Regions from separate parts of the Mesorhizobium sp. WSM4837 genome, predicted to be linked through region 1. Evidence: predicted binding sites of a transcription regulator. Region 1 holds the regulator's gene; the other holds the start of a gene.

Region 1 (7,670 bases):
TCGGCTTTGCCGATCCAACGAAAGAGGCGGCCGCCGCGCTCTACAAATCGGTCCATGCGACCAGCACCTGGATCATCTGGACCGTCGCGCTCGTGCTTTCCGCGTCCGGATTTTACTGGGCCTATTCACGCATCGCACAGGCCTACCGGGCGCGCCACGTGGTCGAGCGCGTTCTTCGCGCATTCTTGATCGCCTGTTCGGTGGTCGCGATCCTGACGACGATCGGCATCGTCCTGTCGCTGATCTTCGAGTCGCTGCGGTTCTTCCAACAGGTGCCGTTCTACAAGTTCCTGTTCGGCACGCATTGGTCGCCGCAGAGCGCCTTCACCGGCGCGGGAGCGGAGGCCGGGGCGGTCAACGAGGACATTTTTGGCATGGTGCCGCTCTTTGCCGGCACGTTGCTCATCACCTTCATCGCCATGCTGGTGGCTGCGCCTATCGGGCTGATGGCTGCGATCTACCTTTCGGATTACGCCTCCAAAAGCGTCCGCGCGGTCGCAAAGCCGGTTCTGGAAATCCTCGCCGGCATTCCGACCGTCGTCTACGGCTTCTTCGCCGCGCTGACGGTTGCGCCCTACTTCCGCGGTATCGGCGAAAGCCTGGGCCTCAACGTCGCGTCTGAATCCGCGCTCGCCGCAGGCGTGGTCATGGGTATCATGATCATTCCCTTCGTTTCCTCGCTTTCCGACGATGTGATCAACGCCGTTCCGCAATCCCTGAGAGACGGTTCCGCGGGCCTCGGCGCGACCAAGTCGGAAACCATCCGCAAGGTGGTCCTTCCCGCTGCCCTTCCGGGCATCGTTTCGGCGATGCTGCTTGCCGTCAGCCGCGCAATCGGCGAAACGATGATCGTAGTCATGGCGGCGGGGCTGGCGGCAAACCTCACGGCAAATCCGCTCGAAGCGGTCACCACCGTGACCGTGCAGATCGTGACGCTGCTTGTGGGCGACCAGGAGTTCGACAGCGCCAAGACGCTTGCAGCCTTCGCACTCGGCCTGGTGCTGTTCTGCATCACGCTTACCCTCAACATCGTCGCTTTGCGCGTCGTCCAGAAATACCGAGAGCAATATGACTGATGCGATCTCGTCATTCGGCGCCGTCGGACGGCCGGTCAGCGTTCATACCGACGATGCCGCGAAGGCGCGGCTGAAGGGCCGCTACCGCACGGAAAAATGGTTCAAATGGCTTGGCGCTGCAGCTGTCGCGTTGGCCGGCTTGTTCCTTGTGCTGCTCCTGTCGACGATCGTCACGCAGGCGATTCCGGCGCTGCGGCAGAACTATGTGACGCTGCCGATCGATCTTTCAGCGGCCAAGGCCGACCCGGCGAAACTCGATGAAGTGAACTACGACGCCATCGCTCAGGAAGCGCTTACGGCAAAATTTCCGGATGTGAAGAGCCGCCAGGACAAGCGCCTTCTGCGCGGGCTGATTTCCACCGGCACAGGCGTGTTCCTGCGCAAGGATATTGCGGCTGATCCGGGGATGCTCGGAGGAACGGTGGACTATGCGGTTCCACTTGATGATTTTGCCGACCTCTACCTCAAGGGTTTGCTTGCCGACGTCGGTTCGGACGAAGCGATTTCGACAAGCGTCACGCCTTCGGAAACCAGCGGCGACATCGATCTGACCTTCGGCGACGATGCCATGCTGGCGCTGGCGCGCGGCCATGGTGCGACCGAGGGCGAAAACGGCATGTTTACGCTGACGAGCGGCGCGTCGTCGCTGCTGGTCGCGTTCAATGGCGGCACGGTCAAGCTGACCTCGCTGTCGCCTGCGGCCAACGGCACGGTGATCGCAAAGGGCACGGTGATCGAGGCGCTGGACAGCACGGCGCCCGCCGCGAGCGGCCAGGCATTCCTGCGCGTCATCGAGACGCCGGAAGCATCGCGAAAGATTTCGGACAAGGTGATCGTCTGGCTCGACACACTGAAGAGCGCTGGCCTGATCGAAAGCCGGTTCAACTCGATCTTCTTCTTCACCGGCGCAAGCCGCGAGCCGGAATTGGCCGGTGTCTGGGGCGCGGTCGTCGGATCGTTCCTGACCATGATCGTAACCCTCGCCATAGCCTTCCCGATCGGCGTTTCAGCGGCGATCTATCTTGAGGAATTTGCGCCCAAGAACCGGCTGACGACGATGATCGAAGTGAATATCAATAATCTGGCGGCGGTGCCTTCGATCGTCTTCGGCCTGCTTGGACTTGCCGTATTCTTGAATTTCTTCGGCATGCCGCGCTCAGCCCCGTTGGTCGGCGGCATGGTGCTGGCGCTGATGACCCTGCCGATCATCATTATCGCCTCGCGCGCTTCGCTGCGCGCCGTGCCCCCGTCGATCCGCGAGGCGGCGCTTGGCATCGGAGCGTCCAAGGTCCAGACCGTATTCCATCACGTGCTGCCGCTGGCGATGCCGGGCATCATGACCGGCACCATCCTCGGAATGGCGCATGCGCTCGGTGAAACCGCGCCGTTGCTGATGATCGGCATGGTCGCCTTCATCGTCGACATTCCCGGCGGCTTCACCGATCCCGCGACGATCCTGCCGGTGCAGATTTTCATGTGGGCGGATTTCCCGGAAGCGGGGTTCCAGCAGAAGACTTCGGCGGCGATTTTGATTTTGCTGGTGTTTTTGGTCATCATGAATGCCATCGCGGTGATACTGCGCAGGCGCTTCGAGCGGCGCTGGTAAGGAGTAGAGGATATGAACATCATGACGGAAGCCGGCGTCGAGCAGAAACTGAGCAGCGCAACCAACGCCCCTTCGATCAAGATGAAGGGCGAAAAGGTCTCTGTTCACTACGGCGAGAAGCGAGCTCTGTTCGACGTCGATCTCGATGTCCGCGAGCATCAGGTGACGGCGTTGATCGGGCCATCGGGCTGTGGCAAGTCGACGTTCCTGCGTTGCCTGAACCGAATGAACGACACCATCGATATCGCGCGGGTGAGCGGCAAGATCACGCTCGACGGCGAGAACGTCTACGACCCGAAAATCGATGTCGTCGAGTTGCGAGCTCGCGTGGGCATGGTATTCCAGAAGCCGAACCCGTTTCCGAAGTCGATCTACGAAAACGTCGCCTACGGTCCGCGCATCCACGGCCTGGCCAGGAGCAAGGCCGAGTTGGACGGCATCGTCGAATCGAGCCTGAAGAAGGCCGGCCTGTTCAACGAGGTCAAGGATCGCCTGCTCGAGTCGGGTACTGGACTGTCCGGCGGACAGCAGCAGCGCCTGTGCATCGCGCGCGCCATCGCGGTGTCGCCGGAAGTGATCCTGATGGACGAGCCCTGTTCGGCGCTCGATCCGATCGCCACCGCCCGCGTCGAGGAACTGATCGACGAACTGCGCCAGAACTATACGATCGTCATCGTCACCCATTCGATGCAGCAGGCGGCGCGCGTGTCGCAACGCACGGCGATGTTCCATCTCGGCTATCTGGTCGAGGAGGGCGCGACCGACAAGATGTTCACCAACCCCGACGACAAGCGCACCCAGGACTACATCACCGGCCGGTTCGGCTGAGCGGTCCGGCGAATTTCGAACACGAGGACAGCACCATGGGTGAACACACCGTCGCATCTTTCGACGAGGAACTGGAGCACATCGACCGGCTGATCCGCGACATGGACGAGCTCGCCGCCGCAATGGTCGCGGCCTCGATCCGCGCGTTGCTTGCGTCGGACAATGCGATGGCGCAGCGCGTCGTCTCGGATGACGCCATCATGGATGCGCGGCAGCGCGAGCTCGACGACAGCGCGATCACGCTGATCGCCAAGCGGCAGCCGATGGCGCAGGATCTGCGCGCCGTGGTTGGCGCAATCCGCATGGCGGGCGATCTCGAGCGCATCGGCGATCTGGCCAAGAACATTGCCAAGCGGGTCAGCGCAGTCGGGCAGAGCGCGACGCCGCGTAATCTGTCGCACGGTATCGACGCGATGGCGGATCTCGTTCTTGTGCAGCTGCGCGGCGTGGTCGAGCACTATGTGTCGCGCGATGCCGGCGCGTTGAAGGAACTGCGCGCCGACGACCAGAAGATCGACGTGAAATATACGGCGGTTTTTCGCGAACTCCTGACTTACATGATGGAGGATCCGCGCAACATCACCGCCTGCACGCACCTTCTGTTCTGCGCCAAGAATCTCGAGCGTATCGGCGATCATGTCACCAACATTGCCGAAAACGCCTATTTTGTCGTGACCGGGCAGCAATTGCCGGCAGATCGCCCGAAGCTCGACGAAACGACGATGTCGGCGCCGGCGACATGACAGGAGTGACCGGCCGATGATCGCGCCGCGCATCATGGTGGTGGAGGATGAAGAGCCGCTAGGCGTCCTCCTCCGTTACAATCTGGAATCCGAAGGCTATCAGGTCGAGGTGGTGACGCGCGGTGACGAGGCCGAAATCCGGCTGCAGGAAAACGTGCCCGATCTTTTGGTGCTCGACTGGATGGTGCCGGCGGTTTCCGGCATCGAGCTTTGCCGGCGCCTTCGGGTGCGCCCCGAAACCGAGCGGCTGCCGATCATCATGCTGACCGCGCGCGGCGAGGAGAGCGACCGGGTGCGCGGCCTTTCGACCGGAGCCGACGACTATCTGGTCAAGCCGTTCTCGACACCGGAATTCATGGCCAGGGTCAAGGCGCTGCTGCGCCGCGCCAAGCCGGAAGTGCTGTCCAGCGTGCTCAAGGTCGGCGACATCATGCTCGATCGTGAATCGCACCGGGTCTATCGCAAGAAGAGCGAGATCCGGCTCGGGCCGACCGAATTCCGGCTGCTCGAATTCATGATGCGCCACCCGGGCCGGGTCTTCTCGCGCAGTCAGTTGCTCGACAATGTCTGGGGCGAGACGATCTACATCGACGAGCGCACGGTGGACGTCCATGTCGGCCGGTTGCGCAAGGCGGTCAACAATGGTCGCATGCCCGATGTCATCCGCACCATCCGCGGCGCCGGCTATGCGATCAGGGAAGACTAGCTAGGGATGTGCTGATATTCAGGTGATGCCGGCCTGCGAACGGCGGCTTCCTGCGCTTACCTACAGCGCCGCGCGCCCTGTTGGGCACGCAAAGGACGCTGTAGAACTTTGATTTTGCGCACGACCTTTCCGAAATCGATCTCGATTTCGGGGTCATGCGCGGGCTCACGTACCCAAAAGTACGCTCCGCTCCGGTTCTCGGAACCCACCATTCTCGACTCGGCCTGACCTGAATCTCAACACACCCCAAGTCGCGACCCGGGAATCCTTCAAGCCACGTTCTTTCCGACCGAGCCGGCTCGTGCCTGGATGCTCGGCGCGAAAATCTCCTGGTCGACGAAGCTTAGCGCCCGCATGGCGCAGCCTTCGCGGATCAGCGGCAGCTCGTTCGGCTCGGTGTCGAAGGAAATCGAACCCGAATGCTGGCCGCCGGCGGTCTGGGCGATGGCCTCGCGCAGGGCCGGCTCGATCAGGTCGAAGGCGGCAGCGCTGGCGCCGACCATGGCCACCGGCGCCGGATCGATCAGCGCAAACAGGCTGCCGAGCCCGAAGCCGAGCGCCTCGCCGGCCTTGCGGTAGGCTTCGCGCTCCGGTCCGTCCATCTCGCGCGCCCGGGCCGCCAAGGCCCGCATGTCGGCGTCGCTGACATCGGCGACCGGCTCGGCGTTCTCGCTCAACAGCCTTGCGTTGCGCCAGATGGCGTAGTTGCCGGCATAAGCCTCGACGCAGCCGCGCCGCCCGCAGCGGCAAAGCGCGCCGCCCGGCCGATGGATCATGTGGCCGAATTCGCCGCCTGAGGAGTGGGTGCCGGTGAACAGCTCGCCCTTCAGCACCAGCCCCATACCGATGCCGTGCGAGAGCAGGATGGCGATGAAATCGTCGCGGTAGCGATCCGGGTGGCGCCAGCGCAGCGCCACGGCCATCATGTTGCAGTCGTTCTCCATGATGGCCGGGATGCCGAACTCGCGTTCCAGAATGTCGGCGAAGGCGATGTTCGTCTGCGGCGTGATCGGCGACCACAACATGGCGCGCGCGTGGGAATCGGTGATGCCCTGGATCGCCAGCGCGATGCGGGCGACGCTTTGGACATCGAGGTCGGGATCTTCGAGCCGGCGCCGGACGATGGCGACACATTCCTCGATCAGCGCGTCACGCGACATGGTCAGCGTGTCCAGCCGGCGCTGTTCCTCGGCGACCACTTGTCCGGCATAATCGATGACGGCGACCGACAGGAAATTCAGCGACAACACGACGGCCAACACCGCAGCGGCTTGCGGATTGAGGCTGAGGCCGACCTGCGGCCGGCCGCGTTTCAGCGAAACCGTCTCGCTCGCCTTGCTCTCGGCCAGGATGCCTTCCTGGATCAGGTCGGCAGAGATCGCCGATATGGTCGAATGGCTGAGGCCGGTGGTCGCGGCGATCTCGGTCCGCGACGGCTGGCCTGCCCGGCGCACGGCCGAAATCACCATCGCCCGGTTGCGCCGGCGCAGATCGTCATGACGGATTCCCACCGACATTTTTTGTTTCCTCCTCATTGCCGCGGCCGCTCATGAATCGGAAGCCGTCGGTATGTCGGACAAATACTGGCAGAAGCAGAAGGGGCTGTCATTATTTATTCCGAGCCTCGAAAAAAAGCCCGACAGGACGTTAAAATCCATCAGAATTGGTGTTGACAGTGCTTCGGCGTTGGACCAGTATTTTTTCGAGGCTCGAAAAAATAGAGCCTTTGTGCCGGCCTTCGGGCCAGTTGGTCGCGCCCTACGCGGCGCAGGGAGGAATATCATGAAGAGATTCGCAGCCGCCATTCTGGCGGGGGTCGCCATGTCGCTGACGCTCGCGTCGGCCGCGCAGGCCAAGGACAAGGTCATTGGCGTTTCGTGGTCGAACTTCCAGGAAGAGCGTTGGAAGACCGACGAAGCCGCCATGAAGGCGGCGATCGAGGCCGCCGGCGACAAATATATCTCCGCTGACGCACAGTCCAATCCCGGCAAGCAGCTGACCGACGTCGAAAGCCTGATCTCGCAGGGCGCCAACGCGCTGATCATCCTTGCGCAGGATGCCTCGGCCATCGGTCCGGCGGTGCAGAAGGCGCTGGACGAAGGCATTCCGGTCGTCGGCTATGACCGGCTGATCGAGAACAAGGACGTCTTCTATCTGACCTTTGACAACCAGGAAGTCGGCCGCATGCAGGCCCGCGAAGTGTTCAAGGTGGCGCCGGAAGGCAATTACGTCTTCATCAAGGGCTCGGGCGCCGACCCTAATGCCGATTTTCTGTTCGCCGGCTCCATAGAAGTGCTCAAGGATGCCATCGACAGCGGCAAGATCAAGAATGTCGGCGAGGCTTATACGGACGGCTGGCTTCCCGCCAACGCCCAGAAGAACATGGAACAGTTCCTGACCGCCAACGACAACAAGGTCGATGCGGTGGTTGCCGCCAATGACGGCACCGCGGGTGGCGTCGTCGCGGCGCTGACGGCGCAAGGCCTGGCCGGATCCGTCCCGGTTTCGGGCCAGGACGGCGACCATGCCGCGCTGAACCGTATCGCGCTCGGCACACAGACCGTATCGGTGTGGAAAGACGCGCGCGAGCTCGGCAAGAACGCCGCCGAGATCGCCTCGCAGCTGGCCGACGGCAAGCCGATGACAGACATTGCCGGTGTCAAGGATTTCACCACGCCGGGCGGCAATGTCGTCAAGTCGCTGTTCCTGAC
Region 2 (7,670 bases), on a different contig from region 1:
CCGATTCGCTCAATCTCGCGGTGGCCACCGGCATCATGCTGTTCGAGATCCGGCGCGGCGCGCTGAAACTTGCCCCGGAGGGCGCCTGACCGTGACATCCCGAATGGTGAAATCCCCAACGGCAAAATCCTGGTTGCCCTACGTCGTGCTGGTCGCCGCCGCGGTGACGCTCGACCAGTGGGTGAAATATCTGGTCGAGACCGGCCTCCCTTTTCAGGAAAAGGTCGATCTTGTCCCGTTCCTGGCATTGTATCGCACCTACAACACCGGCATCGCCTTCTCGATGTTTTCGTCCTTCGGTGACACCGGCCTGGTGGTCATCGCCGCTTTCGTCGTCGCTTTCGTGCTCTATCTCGCGGCCCGAACTCCGCCCGGCCACGTGCTTACCCGCATCGGCTTTGCGCTGATCGTCGGCGGCGCGCTCGGCAATCTGTTCGACCGCGTTACCTATGGTCACGTGATCGACTACATCCTGTTTCACACCCCAATATGGTCCTTCGCCATCTTCAACCTCGCCGACGCCTTCATCGCGGTCGGCGCGGTGGTGGTCGTCCTCGACGAACTCATTGGTTGGCGGCGTGAGGCCAAGCCCTCAAGCGATTGACCTGGCCTTCTGCCGCCATACAGTGTCCCATTCAAGAAGCCCGAGGAGAAGACATGCCCGAAACCTTCAAAGCCATCCTCGTTTCGCGCGACGCCGAGAAGAAGCAGTCGGTCGCGATCACCGACCTTACCGAAGCCGACCTAATGGAAGGCGACGTCACCGTCGCCGTCGAGGCGACGACGGTGAACTACAAGGACGGCCTCGCCATATCCGGCAAGGCGCCGGTGATCCGCCGCTGGCCGCTGGTGCCGGGCATTGATTTCGCCGGCACCGTGATCTCGTCCTCCCATGCTGACTGGCGCACGGGGGACAAGGTCATATTGAACGGCTGGGGCGTCGGCGAGACGCATTTTGGCGCCTATGCCGAGCGCGCCCGTGTCAAGGGCGACTGGCTGGTGCCGCTGCCCCAGGGCATGAGCCCGCATGATGCGATGGCGGTCGGCACGGCAGGTTACACAGCCATGCTTTGCGTTATCGCGCTGGAACGGCACGGCATCGTGCCGGAACGCGGCCCCGTCGTGGTGACGGGCGCGGCCGGCGGCGTCGGCTCGGTCGCGGTTTCGATTCTGTCCAGCCTCGGCTATCACGTCACCGCCTCGACCGGCCGCAGCGCTGAAAGTCCATACCTGACCGACCTGGGTGCTTCGGAAGTGATTTCGCGCGACGAGCTTGCCCAGCCGGCAAAGCCGCTCGCCAAGGAACGCTGGGCCGGCGGCGTCGACGCGGTCGGCAGTCACACCCTGGCCAACGTCCTTTCGATGACCTCCTATGGCGGCGCCGTCGCCGCCTGCGGCCTGGCCGGCGGCATGGATCTGCCGACGAGCGTCGCCCCGTTCATCCTGCGCGGCGTTTGTCTGCTCGGCATCGATTCGGTGATGGCGCCAAAAACGGTCCGCATGGAGGCGTGGCGCCGCATCGGCACGGACCTCGACCTCCAGAAGCTCGCCAAACTGTCCACGACCATTGGCTTCGATGGCATCATCGACGCCGCGCACGATATCGTCGAGGGCAAGGTCCGCGGTCGCGTGGTGGTGGACATGTGAGCTCTTCCTTCTCCGGTTTTTAATGCATGTCGAGCAAAAGTATGACCCAGGGTGTGCAGCGGTGAAGCGCCTCGCATGAGGCCGGCCAAACGCGACGCGCTTCAGGAGCGGAGAGGCAAAAACCGCGCGACCGCTAAAATTCGAACGATCCGCGGCAATTTTCCATAATCTCTGTCTGGCAAGGGTTTCCGCATGGTCACGGAATCCGGCATCAGAGAAACAGAGAGCGCCGAAAACGTCGACGGGATCGGCCCGGAGGCGCCAAGCCGGCAGCATATCGCGGCGCCGCCACTGGCGCCTGAATTGCCCGCCGCCAATCGCGAAGGCCTGCCGTTCCTGATGCTCGTCGCCATCGTCGTGCTGGCGGGCCTGTCGCATCTGACCGGCGCGCCGATCTTCATCACCGTCGGGCTTTTGTCGACTGGCATGGCAGGCCTTGCCGTGCATGTGCGTGCCAGGCGCACGGCGCGCCGCACGGTTGCGCTGCTTGGCGAGACCGCAGCGCGCAGCCGCGCCGAGGTTGAGAGCCTGGCCGACCGCGTGTGGGAGATGCAGGAGAGCGAGGAACGCTTTCGCGGGTTGATCGACGCGCTTGGCGATCTCGTCGTCCATCGCGACCGTGACGGCCACATCGTCTATGCCAACAAGGTTTTCGCCGAGCTTGTCGGAGCCGACCAGCGCGACCTTGCCGGCAAGGCCCTGGCCGACCTCGGCATCGACGTCGGCATCGTTCCCGATGCCGCTTTTTCCGATCATGAATGCCTGAGCTCCACCGACGTCGCCATTAGAACACCGAGCGGCCCGCGCTGGTTCTCATGGATCGAACTGTCCGTGCGCGACAAGGAGAGCGGTGCCGTCTCGCATCGCGCCATCGCCCGCGACATTACCGCCCGCAAGCACGCCGAAACGTCGCTGATCACCGCCCGCGAGCGAGCCGAATATGCAAGCCAGGCCAAATCGCGCTTCCTCGCCACCGTCAGCCACGAGATCCGCACGCCGATGAACGGCATCATGGGCATGGCCAAGCTGCTGGCGGACACCGGGCTCTCGCCGCAACAACGGACCTATGTCGGCGCCATCTCGACCTCGGCCAGCGCGCTGCTGGCGCTGATCGAGGACCTGCTCGACTATTCCAAGATCGAGGCCGGCCGCTTCGATCCCGAACCGCAGCCAATGTCGGTGCGCGAGATCGCCGACAACATCGTAGAACTCCTGGCGGCGCGTGCTTTCGCCAAGAACATCGGCCTTGGCTGCCATGTCGAACCCGACGTGCCGCAGATGATATCAGCCGATCCTGGAAGAGTCAGGCAGGTGCTGCTCAACCTCATCGGCAACGCCATCAAGTTCACCGACAGCGGCGGCGTGTTGGTGAGCATCGCTCGTGCCCGCACCGAAACCACCGACCGCATATGCTTCACCGTCACCGACACCGGTCCCGGCCTGCAGGAGGACGACCTGGAGCGCATCTTCGAGGAATTCGAACAGGCTGACGGCACGTCGACTCGCGCGCATGGCGGCGCCGGGCTCGGTCTTGCCATCTCCAGGCGCCTGGTGATCGCCATGGGCGGCACGATCTCGGTGTCGAGCCAGCTCGGCCAGGGTTCGGAATTCGTCTTCGAAATCCCTGCAATATCGGCCACCGAGCCGCCGCAGAGCCGTCGGGATGCGCTGTCAGGGCGGCGCGCCGTGATCCTGTCGAAGAACGCCATCGAGGCCGACGCCATCGCCCGCACCATCCGCGCCAATGGCGGCAAGGTCGATCTGGCCACCACCGCCGCCCAGGCAGCGTCCTTCGCCGAAGGCTGCGACGCGCTTTTGGTCGATGCGGCCATGGAGGAAGGCGACGGCAGGTTGCTCAAGCGCCTTCGCCAGAGCGGCTTTGCCGATTGCGAGGCGATCACACTGATCGCGCCAACCGACCGCGGCATGCTGGGCGAGTTCCGCGCCAGCGGCTACGCCACCTTTCTGGCAAGGCCGGTGCGTGGCGAAACGTTGCTTCGCGTGCTCTTGACCAGCAGCGTGCCTGCCCTCACCCAGCCGCAGCCGGAAAAGCGCGGCGCACCAACCGCCCGCGCCATTGGCGGCCGGCGGCGGGGCCTGTCCGTGCTGATCGCCGAGGATAACGACATCAACGCCATGCTTGCCCGTGCCACACTGCTAAAGGCCGGGCATCGCGTGAAACTGGTCGGCAACGGCAAGGCCGCCGTCGAGGCCATCACCGGGACCGACCACAAGTACCGCTTCGACGTGGTGCTGATGGACCTGCACATGCCTGTCATGGACGGGCTGGACGCGATCGCCGCCATCCGCCGGCACGAGGAGGAAACCGCCGTGTCGCCGGTTCCGATCATGGTGCTGTCGGCGGACAGTCAGGAAACGACCCGCCACGCAGTGCTCGCCCATGGCGCCAGCGGCTTCGTCACCAAGCCGCTCGACCCCGACGCGCTTGTCCATGCGGTCGAGGGTCACGTGGCCGCTTGATCCGCCGGCTATCCTTGCCTGGCTTACCTGCAGAACATAGCCGGTTGAAGGGTTGCCCAGCCGACGAAGTATTGCCGGCAGGGCCGTATCACGGTACTGTCACAATCCTGTTGCACCTACGCCGTATCCCCGTGCCAAGAGGGATGGCTCGAAGGAGAATCACTCGTGCATACAGTTATGCCGGAATGTGACGCTCGGCCGAACGCCAGGGGTGCTTTGCTCACCGGGCGCAACGTCGATGCTGTCATAAAAGGCGAAGCGCTTGGCCGTATCGGCAACCTCGAAGTGCGGCTCGCACGCAACGAGGCCGAGATCGCCGCCGCGCAGGAAGTGCGCTACCGGGTGTTCTATGACGAGCTCGGCGCCAAGAAAACCCTGTTTCAGGTGCAGGACCGCCGCGACGCCGACCATTTTGATCCGCTCTGTGATCATCTGCTCGTCTTCGACACCTCGCTGTCCGGTCCCGAGCATCGCCGCATTGTCGGCACCTACCGCCTGTTGCGGCAGGAGATCGCGGCAGCGGCCGGCGGCTTCTATTCCGAGGGCGAGTTTGAGCTGACCAATCTTATCGCCCGCCATCCCGGCCAGCGTTTCCTCGAGCTCGGCCGCTCCTGCGTCTTGCCGGAATACCGCTCGAAGCGCACCATCGAGGCGCTCTGGCAAGGTATCTGGGCCTATATCAACCATTATGGGATCGGCGTGATGACCGGTTGCGCCTCGTTCCCCGGCACCGTGCCGGCGGCACACGCCGAAGCGCTGACCTATCTCGCCCATCACTGCCGGACGAATTCGGCCTGGGACGTGCGCGCCGTCGCCGGCCGCTACTGTTCCATGGATTTGATGCCGATCGAGGCGGTCAACGCCAAGGCCGCGATCGCGGCGATGCCACCGCTGGTCAAGGGCTATCTGCGCGTCGGCGCGCGCATCGGCGACGGCTGCGTCATCGACCGCGAATTCTCGACGGTCGACGTGTTCGTGGTGATGCCGGTCAAGGAGATCGGCGCCCGCTACGTCAGCTATTATGGCGGGGAAGCCCAGCGCTTCGCCGCATGAGATTCCAATGAGTAGCGAATAGGGAGTAGCGAGTAGCGGGAGTTCCGCCAATTCGCTGCGGATCGTTGTCCCTATTCGCTACTGGCCCTCATTTCACGGAATATCTTCCGGCCGCCGGCCGGGCCGGCTCTTGTAGGACGGAAAGGCCCAGCCGAACTTAAGCGCGCCGCCACGCACGCAGAAAGCGGCTATGAAGCCCACCAGGCCCGAGGCGAGCGGCGGCAGTCCGGCGAGATCGCCTGTTGTAAACAGGATGGCGCCCGCAAGGGCGGCGGTGACATAGATTTCTGGTCTCAAGAGCACCGAAGCCTCACCGGCCAGCAGGTCGCGCAAGATTCCGCCGAACGTGGCGGTGAGCACGCCGGTAACAACGGACACGACCGGCGAGCCGGTGATGGCCAGGCCCTTGGCGGCACCCATCACCGAAAACGCGGCGAGGCCGACGGCGTCGAGCCAGAGCAGTAATTTCCAGCGGGATTCGAGACGGTGCGCCCCGAAAAAGACAAGCATCGCCACCACCGCGCAGATCAGCACATAGCCAGAGTTGGTAACCCAGAAGACCGGCAGATTGAGGATGACGTCACGAAACGTGCCACCGCCGATGCCGGTGACGCTGGCCAGGAACAGAAAGCCGATGATGTCGAGCTGCTTGCGCGAAGCGGCCAGCGCACCGGTCGCCGCGAAGACGGCGACACCGGCATAGTCGAGAAGCTCGATCGGGTTCAAGGGCATAGCGGAGTAGGAGAGCGGGTGAATAGGGCTGTATGAATAGCACGAAGCCGTACGATTGGTACGGCTCCTTTACCCTACTGCCCCTACTGCTCCTACTGCCCTATTCCCTTAACTTACGCATCCTTCTCAGCTTGCTCATTCACCGGCCCTGGCTCGACCGGCGCTTCGCTTGCCACATGCTTGGGACCGCCCTTGGCAACGCCGACCATGGCCGGCCGCAACACCCGCTCACCGATCGAATAGCCTGGCTGCACGACCTGGACCACCGTGTTGGCCGGCACCTCCGGATTGGGCACCTCGAACATCGCCTGATGGAAATTCGGGTCGAATTTCTCGCCTTCCGGCTCGAGCTTCTTCACTCCGTGCCGCTCGAGCGCCGATAGCATGGCGCGCTCGGTGAGCTCGACGCCCTCGATCAGTGACTTCAAACCGGCATCACCTGACGCCTTGGACTCAGCCGGGATCGCATCCAGTGCGCGGCGCAGATTGTCCGATACCGACAGCATGTCACGGGCGAAATTGGCAACCGCATAGGCGCGTGCATCGTGCACGTCACGGGCGGTACGGCGGCGCAGATTCTCCATCTCGGCTGCGACGCGGAGCGCGCGGTCCTTCAACTCGTCGTTTTCCTTCAGCAGCCGCACAAGCGCTTCATAGTCGCCGTCGGCGCTGCCTTGCGTGTGTTCGGTGGCAGCCCCGGCCGTCTCGGCTTCATCGGGCGCGCGTTCGTCTTTTGCCTGGTCGCTCATCGCCGTTTCCCGTCATTTCAAATGATGTGGATTTTGTGCCCGATATCGAGGTTTGGCGGCCAAAAATCAAGGGGCAAGCGATACTGGACAGGCCGCTCGCGCTTTTGACGACGCATCATGGAGACCTTTCGATATTAATTCAAATTTTACTGTAACCACCGGCTTTGCTTGCCAAGATGCTGCGATAGGGGAACCATTCGTCTGCTGGAAGAGTTTCGAAACCGACACAGGATTTTGAGATGGCGACCCGCAACGACGGCGACCGTAAGACTGGCGCCCCCAACGATGACGAAAGACGTGAAAGGCTGGCGGCCGGCATCAGGCGCCAGTTCGGCACCGAGGCAACGATGCACTTTCTGCGCGCGTTGCCGGCGTTCTGGACGGAGAACGACATTCCCGATCGTTTCAGGGAATTGCTTGACCGCCTGGACGGCATCGAAAGCAGCGTAGCCGCCGGTGGCAACCGGCGATAGACAACACACACGCCTGTCGCTGCGCGCCATTGGCATGCCTTTTGCCGCAGCTTGCGCGTCGCGCGACAATTACCCGCAGTAACTTTGCGTGATGCCTGGCTTGCGGCGACGAAATGGCCCGTCTATGCTTCCTGATGAACATGATTTCCCCCGAAGCTGTAGCGAACAGCAAGCGTGCCTGGTTGAAGATCCTGGCGCGCTACAAGAAACCTGACAGGCGGCGCAGCGCCGTCGAACTTGCCATCACCCTCATCCCCTTTGCCACGCTGTGGGCACTGTCCTCGGCTGCCTATGCCTATGGCCATTGGTGGGGCCTGATCCTCATCCTTCCGGCCGCCGGCTTTCTGGTGCGGATCTTCATGATCCAGCACGATTGCGGCCACGGCTCGTTCTTCGCCAATCGCACCGCCGACGACTGGATCGGCCGCGGGCTGGGCATCCTGACCTTGACGCCTTACGATTGCTGGCGGCGTGCCCACGCAACCCATCACGCCAGCGCCGGCAACCTCGATGAGCGCGGCACGGGCGACATCAG

Evidence for each region. The regulator PhoB, encoded in region 1, activates phosphate uptake and scavenging genes when phosphate is short. The targets are predictions, from matches to a motif close to TGTCATNNANCTGTCAT.
Region 2: olsB (l-ornithine N(alpha)-acyltransferase) is a predicted target of PhoB. The motif match lies at 4,226-4,242, and genes of this name have one in related genera.

Annotation. Positions count from the first base shown of each region.
Region 1 covers NZ_JBVVQE010000034.1:61,972-69,641, forward strand. Annotated here, with positions in the region: gene pstC (phosphate ABC transporter permease subunit PstC) at 1-1,076, shown strand, start outside; gene pstA (phosphate ABC transporter permease PstA) at 1,069-2,682, shown strand; gene pstB (phosphate ABC transporter ATP-binding protein PstB) at 2,695-3,510, shown strand; gene phoU (phosphate signaling complex protein PhoU) at 3,546-4,253, shown strand; gene phoB (phosphate regulon transcriptional regulator PhoB) at 4,270-4,959, shown strand; gene AC0L3D_RS20445 (ROK family protein) at 5,229-6,476, opposite strand; gene xylF (D-xylose ABC transporter substrate-binding protein) at 6,742-7,670, shown strand, end outside.
Region 2 covers NZ_JBVVQE010000007.1:45,489-53,158, reverse strand. Annotated here, with positions in the region: gene AC0L3D_RS05875 (TrmH family RNA methyltransferase) at 1-89, shown strand, start outside; gene lspA (signal peptidase II) at 104-604, shown strand; gene acuI (acrylyl-CoA reductase (NADPH)) at 658-1,647, shown strand; gene AC0L3D_RS05860 (ATP-binding protein) at 1,840-4,128, shown strand; gene olsB (l-ornithine N(alpha)-acyltransferase) at 4,294-5,181, shown strand; gene AC0L3D_RS05850 (trimeric intracellular cation channel family protein) at 5,275-5,907, opposite strand; gene grpE (nucleotide exchange factor GrpE) at 6,027-6,662, opposite strand; gene AC0L3D_RS05840 (hypothetical protein) at 6,902-7,135, shown strand; gene AC0L3D_RS05835 (fatty acid desaturase) at 7,270-7,670, shown strand, end outside.